4 regions of the Paenibacillus pedocola genome follow, and region 4 is predicted to be linked to each of the others. Evidence: riboswitches for the same ligand, from Rfam matches in the RefSeq annotation. Region 4 holds a riboswitch; each other region holds the start of a gene.
What was found. A riboswitch is a leader RNA that binds a small molecule or an ion and turns the genes downstream of it on or off. The one in region 4 is predicted to bind cyclic di-GMP.
Positions count from the first base shown of each region.

Region 1: it holds a riboswitch for cyclic di-GMP, as region 4 does, so the genes downstream of both, QU597_RS01900 (anti-repressor SinI family protein) here and QU597_RS03035 (transglutaminase-like domain-containing protein) in region 4, are expected to answer to the same signal.
Region 2: it holds a riboswitch for cyclic di-GMP, as region 4 does, so the genes downstream of both, QU597_RS25275 (DUF6612 family protein) here and QU597_RS03035 (transglutaminase-like domain-containing protein) in region 4, are expected to answer to the same signal.
Region 3: it holds a riboswitch for cyclic di-GMP, as region 4 does, so the genes downstream of both, QU597_RS04730 (PA14 domain-containing protein) here and QU597_RS03035 (transglutaminase-like domain-containing protein) in region 4, are expected to answer to the same signal.

Region 1 covers NZ_CP134223.1:434,700-437,796, forward strand. The annotation lists gene QU597_RS01895 (2-oxoglutarate dehydrogenase E1 component) at 1-532, opposite strand, end outside; cyclic di-GMP riboswitch class I at 994-1,079, shown strand; gene QU597_RS01900 (anti-repressor SinI family protein) at 1,113-1,259, shown strand; gene QU597_RS01905 (helix-turn-helix domain-containing protein) at 1,350-1,679, opposite strand; gene QU597_RS01910 (TasA family protein) at 1,855-2,445, opposite strand; gene QU597_RS01915 (TasA family protein) at 2,493-3,089, opposite strand.
Region 2 covers NZ_CP134223.1:5,700,520-5,703,616, forward strand. The annotation lists gene QU597_RS25270 (ABC transporter substrate-binding protein) at 1-600, opposite strand, end outside; gene QU597_RS25275 (DUF6612 family protein) at 790-1,689, opposite strand; cyclic di-GMP riboswitch class I at 1,731-1,822, opposite strand; gene lacZ (beta-galactosidase, LacZ type) at 1,969-3,097, opposite strand, start outside.
Region 3 covers NZ_CP134223.1:1,096,688-1,099,784, reverse strand. The annotation lists gene QU597_RS04730 (PA14 domain-containing protein) at 1-1,985, opposite strand, end outside; cyclic di-GMP riboswitch class I at 1,998-2,077, opposite strand; gene QU597_RS04725 (sugar phosphate nucleotidyltransferase) at 2,216-3,097, opposite strand, start outside.
Region 4 covers NZ_CP134223.1:689,420-692,516, reverse strand. The annotation lists gene QU597_RS03035 (transglutaminase-like domain-containing protein) at 347-1,156, opposite strand; cyclic di-GMP riboswitch class I at 1,171-1,251, opposite strand; cyclic di-GMP riboswitch class I at 1,326-1,406, opposite strand; gene QU597_RS03030 (class D sortase) at 1,527-2,177, opposite strand; gene QU597_RS03025 (GtrA family protein) at 2,230-2,631, opposite strand; gene QU597_RS03020 (glycosyltransferase family 2 protein) at 2,621-3,097, opposite strand, start outside.

The DNA of each region.
Region 1 (3,097 bases), 250 kb from region 4:
TGGATTCCGCCTGACTGTTCAGCCAGCGCAGCTCCTTCTCGTCATGCACATGCCCGAATTCATAGGCGATAGTCCGGGTATAGGCCTGAAGCATGCGCTGAACGGCATCCCATGCGGTCTTGACATCTCCCGGAGCGTTCTCCCAGATCAGCGAAGCAGGCAACGCCATCAGATCTTCACGGGTCAAATCATAGGTTTTATAATCCAGCCACTGGGCCATAGGGTTCTCCCCCCGGTCCAGCGGATCAATGTTGGCGGCCCGATGGCCATGTATGCGAATATTAGCGATCAGCTTCGAGGCTCTTACAGCCTTTTTCAGCCACTCTGCATCTCCTGATACGGAAGGCTGCGGTACCTGGGTCGTATCCGGATCCAGTGGAGGAGGGCCGGAGGTGGTAAAAAGATCGCGGTAGTTAGGTTCTACTGAAGATGGATCATTAACGAACTGCTCATATTTCTCTTGAATATAACCCAAATTCGGTCCGTAATAATTGCTCCAAACGGATTCATTATAAGGTCCTTTGGCTGCCATGAATACATCCTCCTAACGGATGAACCCCACATGCGCCCAAACAGCACCGGCGTTAGGTGGAGCTACGATGTTTGCGGTTTCATTCCTTATCCTATTGTGCTACTTTAGGGGCGGCTAATCAATTCATACTTTGATCTATTCCGTTCGCAAAACGGCATGATTCAGCCTACAATTGATGCGGAACGATCATATGTTTTTTTAGTGTTTAAAATTCTAAAAAATGGGTATATGGTTTAATAAATATCTAGGAAAATAGTTTCATATCCGTTTAGGTCCTAAGGGGTAGAATGGAGTGAATGCCTATTTGAGTTACACAAATTATTACAAATTCAAGCTGCTTTTTTCAAATTCTTTTCATTTAAAATTTCCACAAAGCGACACATTTTTTGAGCAAGGCATTATATAATGTTATTGCGGATAACGGTTTCATGAATTCTAGCCAGATCCTTTCATGTGAAGGATCCAGTAAAGGGTAAACCTCGCCGAAAGGCAGGGACACAAAGTCTCGGGTCTAATGTAGAAATACTACGACGGCCGGACTGCCTGGGGACGCAAAATCTTAGGAGGAGATTTCTTGGATATGTCCAACCAGGGGAATGATGGGGAACTGCAGGCAGTTGATCTGGATTTAGAATGGGTATATTTGATGATGTCGGCTAAGAAGGCCGGCCTCAAGGTGGATGAGATCCGCCAGTTTTTAAGTGAAAAAACGTTGCAGGTAATGTGAGATGGGGCTGACCGGACGATACATACAGAAAAGGGCACAGCGAAAGAGATGCTGTGCCCTTTTCTGTATGGCCGGGAAGGGGAGCGTCACTTAATCCTTCTGCTCCAGCCGCCATTTCTGATAATCCAGAAATTCCTTGAATTCCCGTTTACTTATCCCTGAAGCCATAGCTTCCTGTACGAGCCGGAACCATTCTCCGTCGAGTGAAGCCTCCTGTGATTCCAGGGGTTCGCCATACAGCAGTGCATGAATAGATACCTGAAGCGCATCGGCGATCTTTTCGATGAATTGGATAGAGGGGTTGGATTGAATATTTCTTTCCACATTGCTTAGGTATGATTTCGCCACGTCAGCCTTGTCCGCCAGCTCAGATAAAGACAAACCCTTTTCCAAACGGAGATGGTGGATACGACTTCCCATATTATCTGGCACGATTAAAACGCCCCTCCGTTACTTTTTGTTATCAGTATAGCAAATTTTCTCATAGCGGACAAAAATCATTGTTTGATCGTCATCAGCTGAGGTCCCGTCTATAAAAAAGGCATATCCAGCCCGGGTTAGGGAAGGATATGCCTTTTTGGTAAGCTTACCTCGACTATTTAAGTTCTCCTAAACCTTGTTTAGCATTGAAGGTCCAGGTAAGGTCCAGTTTATCTCCCTGGAATACGTTCTGATCCTGACCGTTGTCTACAAAGACGAAGGCTACCTTGAAGACCTTGGATTGTCCGGCTGTGATACCGCCAGGCAGAGCGCCGGTGCTGATCAAATCATAGTTAGCCGTATTTTTCAGATCCTTCAGGGAGATTTCCCCGATGACAAAATTGGTGATGTCGCCGCTGACATAAGTATCCTTGAGAAGTTTGACTTTGAAATGGTCACCCAGATCCTGTCCCGCGTTATTCGTACCGGCATCGGTTACCGTGTAAGCGCTAGCCAGTTTCAGCTCCTTGATATCGAGTGAGCCGCTGTTTTGCAGAGTGAAGTTACGGACGGCGATGTCACCAGGCTTGAGGTTGCTGAGGTTAACGATTTCCGACGGGCTGGTATTCAGATCCAGTGTTCCTGCTGCGAAGGTAGCTGTGCTCTGCGCAGTATCGCTGAAGTAAGCGAACGTTCCTCCTCCGATTAAAGACAATCCCAGTGCCGCCGATGCAATACCCAGACCCAGTGTTTTTTTGATACCCATAATATAAATTCCTCCTCGGTTATGTTTTTATTATTGAATAGCAGGGTTTACTTGAATTCGCCGGCTCCCTGGCTGGCTTCGAAGTTCCAGGTAAGCTTCAGCTTATCGCCTTGGTAATAGTTTTGCGGCTGGAAGTTTTCTTTGAAGGCAAATTGAACGGTGAGCTTATCCTCGGTACCCGCTTTAATGCCTGATTTTTCCCCTCCAAGCAGCGTACCCAGTATTTTTCTGGCTACGAGATCCGGGCTCTGGCTCTCCAGATCGGCGAGCGAAATGATAAGAACCTCCGGCTGTTTTTTGTCGTTGTTATTCAGGAAAGTAACGATAATATCATCCTTCAGATTATGGCTGCCGTTGTTGTTGTTCGTGTCCGTCACTGCGGATGAAGTCTTCAGCAAGACCTTGGGAATGTCGAGGGAGCCGTCATTTTTCAGTTTGAAATCTCTGGTGATCAGATCGCCAGGCTTCAGATTGCTGAGATCAACAATGACAGCAGGGTCAGAGGTGAGGCTAAGAGTTCCGTTGTTAAATGCAGCTGTGCTCTGGGCGGAATCGCTAAAGTAAGCGAAAGTGCCTCCGCCGACAAGTGTCAGGCCAAGCGCTGCGGAAGCAACGCCGAGACCCAGTGTTTTTTTAATATTCATTTGTTCAT
Region 2 (3,097 bases), 1.5 Mb from region 4:
TGTAGCAGGATCGTCTGTTCCAAACACATCCTTGGCAAGCGAGCGGCGATAGATGAAGGCACCGCCAGTCGCCTGGTAGCCTAGACCCTTCAGCTGTCCGTCTTTACTGCCGATATCTACGGAGTATTGGGCGATGCCCGCATCCTTAACCATCTGGTCATCAAGGCCCAGGTCAGCATAATTCGCTGCATAGGAGGAAGCGTCGCCTTGCGTATACTTGAGCACGAATGCTGATTCTGCTGCATAAATGTCCGGGGCATCTTTACCACCAGCAGCCAGGGCCTGGTCAAGAGCTGGCTGATAAGCGCCATCGGTAGTAGCAATAACTGTGGTTTTGAACTCTACATTTGCATCAGGATGGGTTTCAATATACTTTTTGGTCATGTTCGGAATCTCATCCGTGAAACTCCAGAGATTGATGGTGACTTTCTCACCATTGCTCTTTGCCGGAGCTTCGGTAGCGTTTGCAGCCGGGGCTGTAGTTGGGCTTGATGCGTTTGAGTTCGAGTTTGAATTTGAGTTACCGCCGCACGCTGCGAGAGCAGATGACATCACGAGCAATGTGGAGATTCCTACTAAAACACGTTTCATACTTTTCATACTTTGCCTCCCCTTTTTTTCTTAATCACTCGGTTTTATGTAACCGCATTCATATTATAGAACCTAGGGATCCCGGACATAAGTCACCTGCCATTGGGAGAAATTCCACTATTTTTGGATTTCACTCCCTATTAGACAAAAAAAGACACCCGGGCTATGCCCGGGCGCCTCATGCTCTCAAATGTTCTATTATTCTAGTTCAGCAGGTTTTGTAATCGGTGTAACCTTGTTGTTCTTAGAATATTTAGCTTCAATTTTTGTGGTATATGTATCCTTTGTTCCGTCCGCAGCCAGCGCATAACTTAGATCCACGGTCAGCTTTTCTGTCTGCCAGGTCTTGGTATTGAGGAACAATTTCCAGGTCGCGCTTTTCGGCTCCAGCGTCTCGCCGTCCCAGAGATTTTCCTGGTCGTAGAGGGCAATGAGTCCCTTAGCCGCTGCCGGATCGGTTACCGTAACCTGCAGAACAGTCTGGGTGCCGACAGTAGTAACTTTCATCGACTTTTTAACATTTTTAACCGAATTCAGCATCGATGCAGGATCATACTGGGCTTTGGAATAAAAAGACTCCCATTCCTGCTTCTCCAGTCCAAGCCAATACTGTGCCTCAGGATCGATGGGCTCTCCGTCGCCGTCCGTTACTGCATCAGAGCTGCTAACCTCTCCATCTTCTCCGGTATCTGCGGCTGTATCCTCAGAATCAGCAATAAGTTCGCTTCCGTCTACAAGATAGTAGAATTCCTTATCATTGGCATATAAATCGTAAGATGTTTCCAGTAAACTGATATCCACATTGCCTGCAGCCGCAAAATTCGGCAGACGGCTGATATCCAGCTTCAGCGTGTTGGTGTTGCTGACCTTCACTCCGCCGGTCTGAATCTCCTGTTTCTTGATCACATCCAGGTGGAAATTTTTCAGCGTTTTGGCAGCTGCTGTTACTTTGCCGATGACTTGATCCACGGTAGGCGGTTTGGCAGCTGTTGTTGCTGCTGAGGCTACTTCAGGACCAGGCATCCAGCCCACCGTTCCGGACAGCAGCAATGCACCTGCGGCCATAATTGTACCTACTGTTTTTGAAACCTTCTTCATGTAGTTCCCCTTTCGGGTCCTTGCGTTAATCATAGATATCCCTATGCAGCCTGGCAATCATGACCGTCTATCCGGCGGCTTTAGACCCATGGCTTTGTGTCATCCTCTTTCGGGGATTTTACCTTTAACGCGGACATTCGATTATTGGATTTAACTTCCGGGATGCTTGTCCCTTTAATAATTTATCATGGTTATAATTACCTGTAAAACAAAACCGGTCTTAGTCCCCTGCAATTCAGGACCAAGACCGGTTTGTGGTTTATAAATTCGCTTAATGCGCTATACTTCTCCCGTTCCCACACTGGAAAGGAAGAACTCATATTCAAGGGTTTGCTCTGCCGGAATCGTATATTCCTTATGCACCGGCGCGCCCCAGCTATCATCTCCGCCTACACCCATTTGTCTTCCGGCTACCGTCACTACAGTGTAGTGAACCGGCGGGAGCTCAAACGGATGTGCGGCATGCTCCAGCTCGAATGCAGTATAAGGAGACAATGTACACTCTACAGGAGCGTTTGCGGGAGCTGTGATCTGCAGGCCGATCCCCGCTTCATCGGTAATCTTCACACGGCGTACACCGGTACGGTTACCGGATTCCTGCGGCACGAGATACCTGGACGGCAGCTCCTGCACCTTCCGGCTGAACACGCCAAGTCTGGCGCCGAACGCACGGTCGATGTAGTTCTCCTCAGGTCCCATCGCATACCATTCCGACTGATTGTAATCCGCTGACATTTTGAAGGATAAAGCCACGATTGGCAGGTTCGGAAGTCCGGCAGCACCGGTATAACGCGTACGTACTCTTACTGTTCCGTCACCGTAGACGGTATAAGCTGTCTTGAACGCCAGCTCTTCATGAATACTGAACCGGTAATCGAAGCTTACCGTTACTGAACCTTCCTGCTGCTCAAGGCTGACCTCAACGCATTTGCGTGCCAGACTTGCCGCATACCAGGTTCCGGCATGGTACCCGAGCTGGGTTCCCTTGTCATTGTCGGTAGTCGCACGCCAGAACAGCGGGGCCGGAGGGGCCTCAATCATTTCGTGTCCATGGTAGTTCAGCGACACCAGCGAACCGACCTGTTTGGAGAACAGCACAGTGAAGCCTTCACCGAGGACGCCGATCTGCACATCCCCTTCCACAACCTTAAGTTCGCCGGCTGGCAGCTCTGCTTCAGTCTCCTCTACTACAAAGACAGACTCGCCGAAGGCAATTTCATATCCCGCTTCGGCCCAAAGCTCTTCTTCCTTCAGCACCAGGGAAGCCTGAATGCTGTATTCGCCCGGAGTTCCTTCCGTCTGCGGAAGCTCAATCGGTACCAGCACTTCACTTTGCGGAGCTGTATTAACTTCAGCAGTCCACTTGCCGAGCAGCTCACCTTCACAGTACAGGCTATATTCCAGGGCC
Region 3 (3,097 bases), 410 kb from region 4:
GGTGCTGCTGTCGGCGTTGGTGCTGCTGTCGGCGCTGGCGTTGGTGCTGCTGTCGGCGCTGGCGTTGGTGCTGCTGTCGGCGTTGGTGCCGCTGTCGGCGTTGGCGTTGGTGCCGCTGTCGGCGTTGACGTTGGTGCCGTTGTCGGCGACACTGTTACTGTCTGCACCATGGCCAGCGAATTCGTCACCAATGATGATTCTGCAGTACTTATAGATGATGTGGAACTTTTCAAGAACAATGCGCTTGAAGGAACGGTTACTTTGGCCTGGCTGGGACTCTGCCACATCATACGGATATTGGCATCACCGGCATTTTCATAATATTCTACTTTAATGTCATAATACTGTCCGGCTTTCAGGGCAATGCTTCCGGTACGCTCGGTACCGCTCTGCTTCATCCAGCTGTCGATAACGGCTGTTCCATTCACATAAACACGGATACCATCATCCGATGTTGTATAGAATTGATAGGTTTCACTATAAGAAGGCTTAATCAGGCCGGTCCAGCGTACGGAAAAAATATCTACAGGCAATGAAGCATCCGGTGATGCCTGACGCCAGTTGAAATTAAGCAAACTATCATTGCGTACCAGCACAGGCGTGCCGGACAGCGTCATATTCTTGAAATATTCACCTGCAAGCCCGTTTACCAACGGTACCGGTGCCTGCAATGTATTTTCAGGTACAGGAGTCGGCGTTGGCGTTGCCGTTGGTGTCGCTGTCGGCGTTGCCGTTGGCGTTGCTGTCGGCGTTGCCATTGGCGTAGCTGTCGGCGTTGCCGTTGGCGTTGCTGTCGGCGTTGCCGTTGGCGTTGCTGTCGGCGTTGCCGTTGGCGTAGCTGTCGGCGTTGCCGTTGGCGTAGCTGTCGGCGTTGCCGTTGGCGTTGCTGTCGGCGTTGCCGTTGGCGTAGCTGTCGGCGTTGCCGTTGCGCCCGGGACTGTCCACGCCTTATATTCATCCCGGGTCAGGGTGTAGCTGTCATTCATAAAGCTTGTGATTGTAGTCGTGCTGTTGTTATCATAGAGCATTTTTCCCCAGTTCATCATATAAACGTAATTCTTCTGGTAGAGCTGCAGCTTAGCTGTACTCGGCATTTCACCATTCTCACCGATGCCGACCGGCTTACCGGCAGCCAGACTAACCAAGCTGTCATAATATCTATTCATATAATCATTATTGTATATATCAGCTGCAAGTACATCGACCTTATTCGCACCAGGATAGGTCAGCTCATAGGGATCAGACCAGGCATTCGGAGCATTCGGATTCCATACCCACAGCAGATTGTTAAGTTTATGATAATTAACAAACCGATCATACATAATATTCCAAAGATCAGTGAAATTGCTCTTCTTTCCCCACCAGAACCAGTCACCGTTCATCTCATGGTAAGGTCTCCAGAGTACGGGAACTCCTGCATCCCGCAGGCTTTTGAGTGAAACTGCAACTTTATCGAGGTCGGCAATCAATGCATTGTACTGTGCCGTACCTGGTGTTATATATTTGTTGAACTCTGCTTGTGTTAATGATTTCTGCACATTTGCCCAATCATACGTAGTGCCCGGCAGATTCTCATGAAAAGTCATTGCTACGATACCGCCCGATTTGGCCCAGTTGATAGCACTATTGACTACATTCTTCCGTTGCGTTGCAGCAGTGCTTTCCGATTGTCCGCTGATTACTCCAAGCTCATATCCGTGAAGTGCGGCATATTGTCCGCTTGTTCCTTTCAGCTTGTTGCTAAATTCATCCGGGCTCTCCAGATAGTCATGCTGGCCTGAAATAATTCCTTTTCCGGAAATAGAATACAGGTTACCAAGGAGCTTGACGGCTTCAGCTGAAGCGTCCGGATTAACTGGCACAGCTGTACTTGAAGCTGCTTTAGCCGGGGAAGGTGCAAGTCCTAGTCCAAGCGGTACTGCGGACAAAAACACAGCCAGAGACAACACGGCGGACAACAGACGAAACTTACGGTAAGTTTTCAAAATGATCTTCCTTTCGGTAGCCAGGCTGCCACTTTTAAGAGGCCCTATAGCTTTGCGTCCCTATCTTTCGAGTAGGTTTGCCTTTGTCGTTTTGGAAGGATTTCTCCTTCTTACCGTAAGTATCGACTCTATTAAGTTGTAGGTTTATAGCAAAAATTAAGATTTCTTAATAAATGGTTCTTAATACCTGTTTTGGATTTGTAACAATTGGTTAAATAGATTATTTAGGCCTACGAAATGAACTGTTGTAATGCTATATCCTTCCAGTCCAAGGTGATTCGGATATTATCCTCTTCCACCAGCTCAGATCCGGTCTGCACTTCGATAAACTCCACATCCGTCAGCGCAAGGATCGCATGTTTGGTGCCTTCAGGGATGCGAACCACATCGCCCGCCTTCACATTATGCATTTTCTCGTTAATCACAATGCTGGCTTCCCCGCTTACAAAGGTCCAGATTTCACTGCGTTTGCGGTGCAGCTGGTAGCTGATGTTCTTGCCCTCTTCAATAAAAATCCGCTTAGTCAGGACTTCATTGCCCTCATCGTACTTCACATAATCAATGACCTTGTAATGGCCCCAGCGGCGTTCCTCGAACATCGGTCTTTGCTCGTAAGACTTCAGCACTTCTTTGATCCGTGGACTTTCCGCTTTATGCGTAACCAAGATGCCATCCGGGCTGGCGGCGATAATTAAGTCCTTCGCCCCGATGACTGTAATCGGAATATCCAGCTCATTGATCAGGCAGGTTCCCTCAGAATCGGCAGTGACAACACCTTTCCCTACCAGATTGCTGCTCATTTCTTCAGTCAGTGTATTCCAGGTACCCAGATCCTTCCAGAAGCCTGCATAAGGCTGAACCACGATATTCTCCTCTTTTTCCACCACTTCGTAATCAAAGCTGATGGAGGCAAGCAGTTTATACTGCTTCTGCAGTTCCTCGTAGTTAAGCGGCAGCCCTTTGCGCTGCAGAATATCAAGCAGATAACCTAAGCGGAAAGCGAACACCCCGCAATTCCAAAGGGCTCCTTTGCTGATCAGACCTTCGGCTTGTACACGGTCAGGTTTTTCCTGGAAATGGCTCACTTGCAGATATCCGCTTGTTCCCGCCTC
Region 4 (3,097 bases):
ATTTTGAAACATCTGACGAGAATTTGCATTCTCTAATTTCGGATCTCACCGAAGTGATTTCCGATACTCACTCGTTGTTCAGTTTTCAAAGATCAAGCTCGTTGTCAGTGTCGATTAGCTCGCCACCAGCAACTCTTATAATATATCACGTTTGATTTAGAAACGCAAGCTTTTTCTGAAATTTCTTATTCGGTCATTTCAGTCAAACTTTCGTGCGCTCTAACAACGCTTACCTATAATACCGCAGATACCTATTGAAAAGCAACCCCCTTAACTAAAAAAGATAACCTGCTTAATCCTTAAGCAGGTTATCTCACGTATTGTCTGGGGTTTATATAATGAATTATTAATAGAATTTTGCAGCGCTATATTTGCTTGCTATTTTGATCAATGCTGTTTCTTTACTGTTCTTAGTCAACCCGGCATCAACTGTTGTATCGATTGTTACCCATTTACCGTTAAGCAATACTTCATTCCAAGCATGGTACGTTGAAACATAACTGGTATTGCCCATTACCAATTTAGTCGGGATTCCTTCACTGCGCAGCATGGTTGCAAATAGCGAAGCATAATCGTAGCAGATCCCTTTTTTGGTGAGCAATGTGTTGTCGTTCTTGGGGATATAATCCTGCGTTACAGTTGCAGCCAGTTTGTAGTCGTACTTCACATTTGCAACAATGTAGTTATAGATGGCTGTTACTTTAGCTTCATCTGTTGTCAGGCCTTGCGTAAGCTGTTTAGCTTTCTGGATGGATTTATCGGAGGAGCTCCATTTGACGTTCTGTACGGAACTCAGGTATACGGCGTTGGCATTGCTCAAGTTAAGTTCTACATTTTCGGAAGAAATTACTTTATATTTGTTGCCGCTTGTATTCTCAAGAATAGATACTTTATATGTGCCATTCCCCTGTTGCAGTGGAAAGGATTCTGTGGATTGAAAAGCATATAAGTTGTAGGTGTAGCTGTTGCCATCCTTAGTGATCATGACTTTGATACGCTTGTCTGCGGGGACATCATAGGAAACTTCGACAACGCCCTGATCCAGTTTCGCTGTATTTAACCAGCCCGTAGTTGCAGTTGCAGCTGAAGCTGGGCTTGTCTGAACGGAAGTGACTACGACAAACAACGTTAATAACATAAAATAGAACTTTTTCATTGGATAAAACCCCTTTCGGTAGCTGGCTGCCATCCTTTCGGGAAGGCCCTTTAGCTTTGCGTCCCTACCTTTCGATAGGTTTGCCGTTATCGTTGCAGCTTTATCTGTTCTCTCATCTACCAATAAATGCTAGATTTCTCTCAAAAAAGCAAACAAAAAAAGCCCCTCATTCGGTAGCTGGCTGCCATCCTTTCGGGAAGGCCCTCTAGCTTTGCGTCCCTACCTTTCGATAGGTTTGCCGTTATCGTGTATAGCTTTTATAGTTATATAGTATCATATTGTCATCTATATACAAGCCCCAAATTGCTAGATTCCTACCATTTTCCACTAAAATTCTTCATAATTCGGGTCACAGCTCCTTAGCCTCAAATCAGGACAATTTTGCGTGGATTATCAAGCGGTGTGTCGGATTTACCAGCGGATCACAAGTAATCAGAGTAAGGATTTTATTAATGTTATCTCCATTCAGCACCGATACATCCGTCGGCTCTACTACGGAAATATCATAAACCTCGTATTGGTACTCTTTTGTACTCGTTTTGATCGAGATTGTGTCTCCAATCTTCACTTCATTCAACCGGTTGAACAGTCTTCCCGTAGTTCTTGACCGGTGAGCGGCAATAGCTGCATTTCCGACTTCGCCGAGCGGAGCCGTCTCCTTCATATGGGCAGCAGCATGCTTCATATTAGACTTGGTCGCCCCCTCTAAAACAGGCAGCTTCAAGTCAATCCGGTCAATCTGGATAATTCCGATGATCTTACCGCCCACCTTAATCTCCGGGGAGGGCTGTGCTGATGGCTGCACCTGTTCTTCATCTGCTGATTCCTCTGTGAGCAGTTGAGTCACCTCTGCGTACGGTTTTTCCAGATCCGGCTGAGAGGTCGGGGCTATCTCACTATAAGCCTGTTCGGCCTCTTTCAGCAATTTATCCTGTTGTCTGTCGTTATACCACTCGTTCGCTTTCGGATACAGCATGACAAGGATTCCGGCCAGTATAATCAAATAGGAAAACTTCCGCATATACATCACCCCGTTAGTCTGGAACCGGGCAAGCCCTGTTCTAATATTTGTCTTAAAATACCCACATGCGGCTTCCGAAGAAATTGATAATCACAGTGACAAACGTAACGAGCACCTTGGCAATCAATACCTGAAGCCCGAAGCTGTCTGTCAGAAGATGCATCAGCAGCACTGATATTCCAAGCACCACCAGATTGAGTACGATAAATTTCACCAGCTGCAGCCGGTCAGATCCAGCCTTAACGGCGTCACGGTCACGAAAAGTCACTTTTTTGTTCCAAAAGAAGCTGTTTGCTGTTCCTGCACTATAAGAAATGATCTGTGCCGGGGTATTGATCATCCCCAGTGAATGAAGCAGGGTAAATACTGCAAAATCAATCAGCGTATTCAGCAGCCCTACGGCATTGAATTTTAAAAACTGGATAACCCCCGCGTTCAGCCTCTTATCTGCCATCGTCATTGTCCTCTCGCATTTCATCATGCTCTCCGTCACGGTAGCCTTTGGTTTCGCGCACGATATAGAGCGGTCTATCCTTGGATTCATCATAAATACGTCCGATATATTCTCCGATTACCCCAAGCAGCATCAGCACGATACCGTTAAATAGTAAATTGACACCCACTATGGAAGCCCAGCCGGGAACCGTCCAGGAAGTAAATAACTTTTGAAACAATACAAAGAACAGGTACAGGAAGCTGGAGAAGGACAGGAAAAAGCCTATATATGAGGCTATTTTGAGCGGCTTATGTGAAAAGGAGGTGATGCCGTCGAGCGCAAACCGGATCATTTTCTTCAGCGGGTACTTAGTCTCTCCGGCGAACCGCTCCTCCCGTACATATTCAACCATCGTCTGCCGGAAGCCCACCCAGCTCACCAGACCTCTGACATAACGATTCTTCTCCTTCAGTCCACGCAGCAC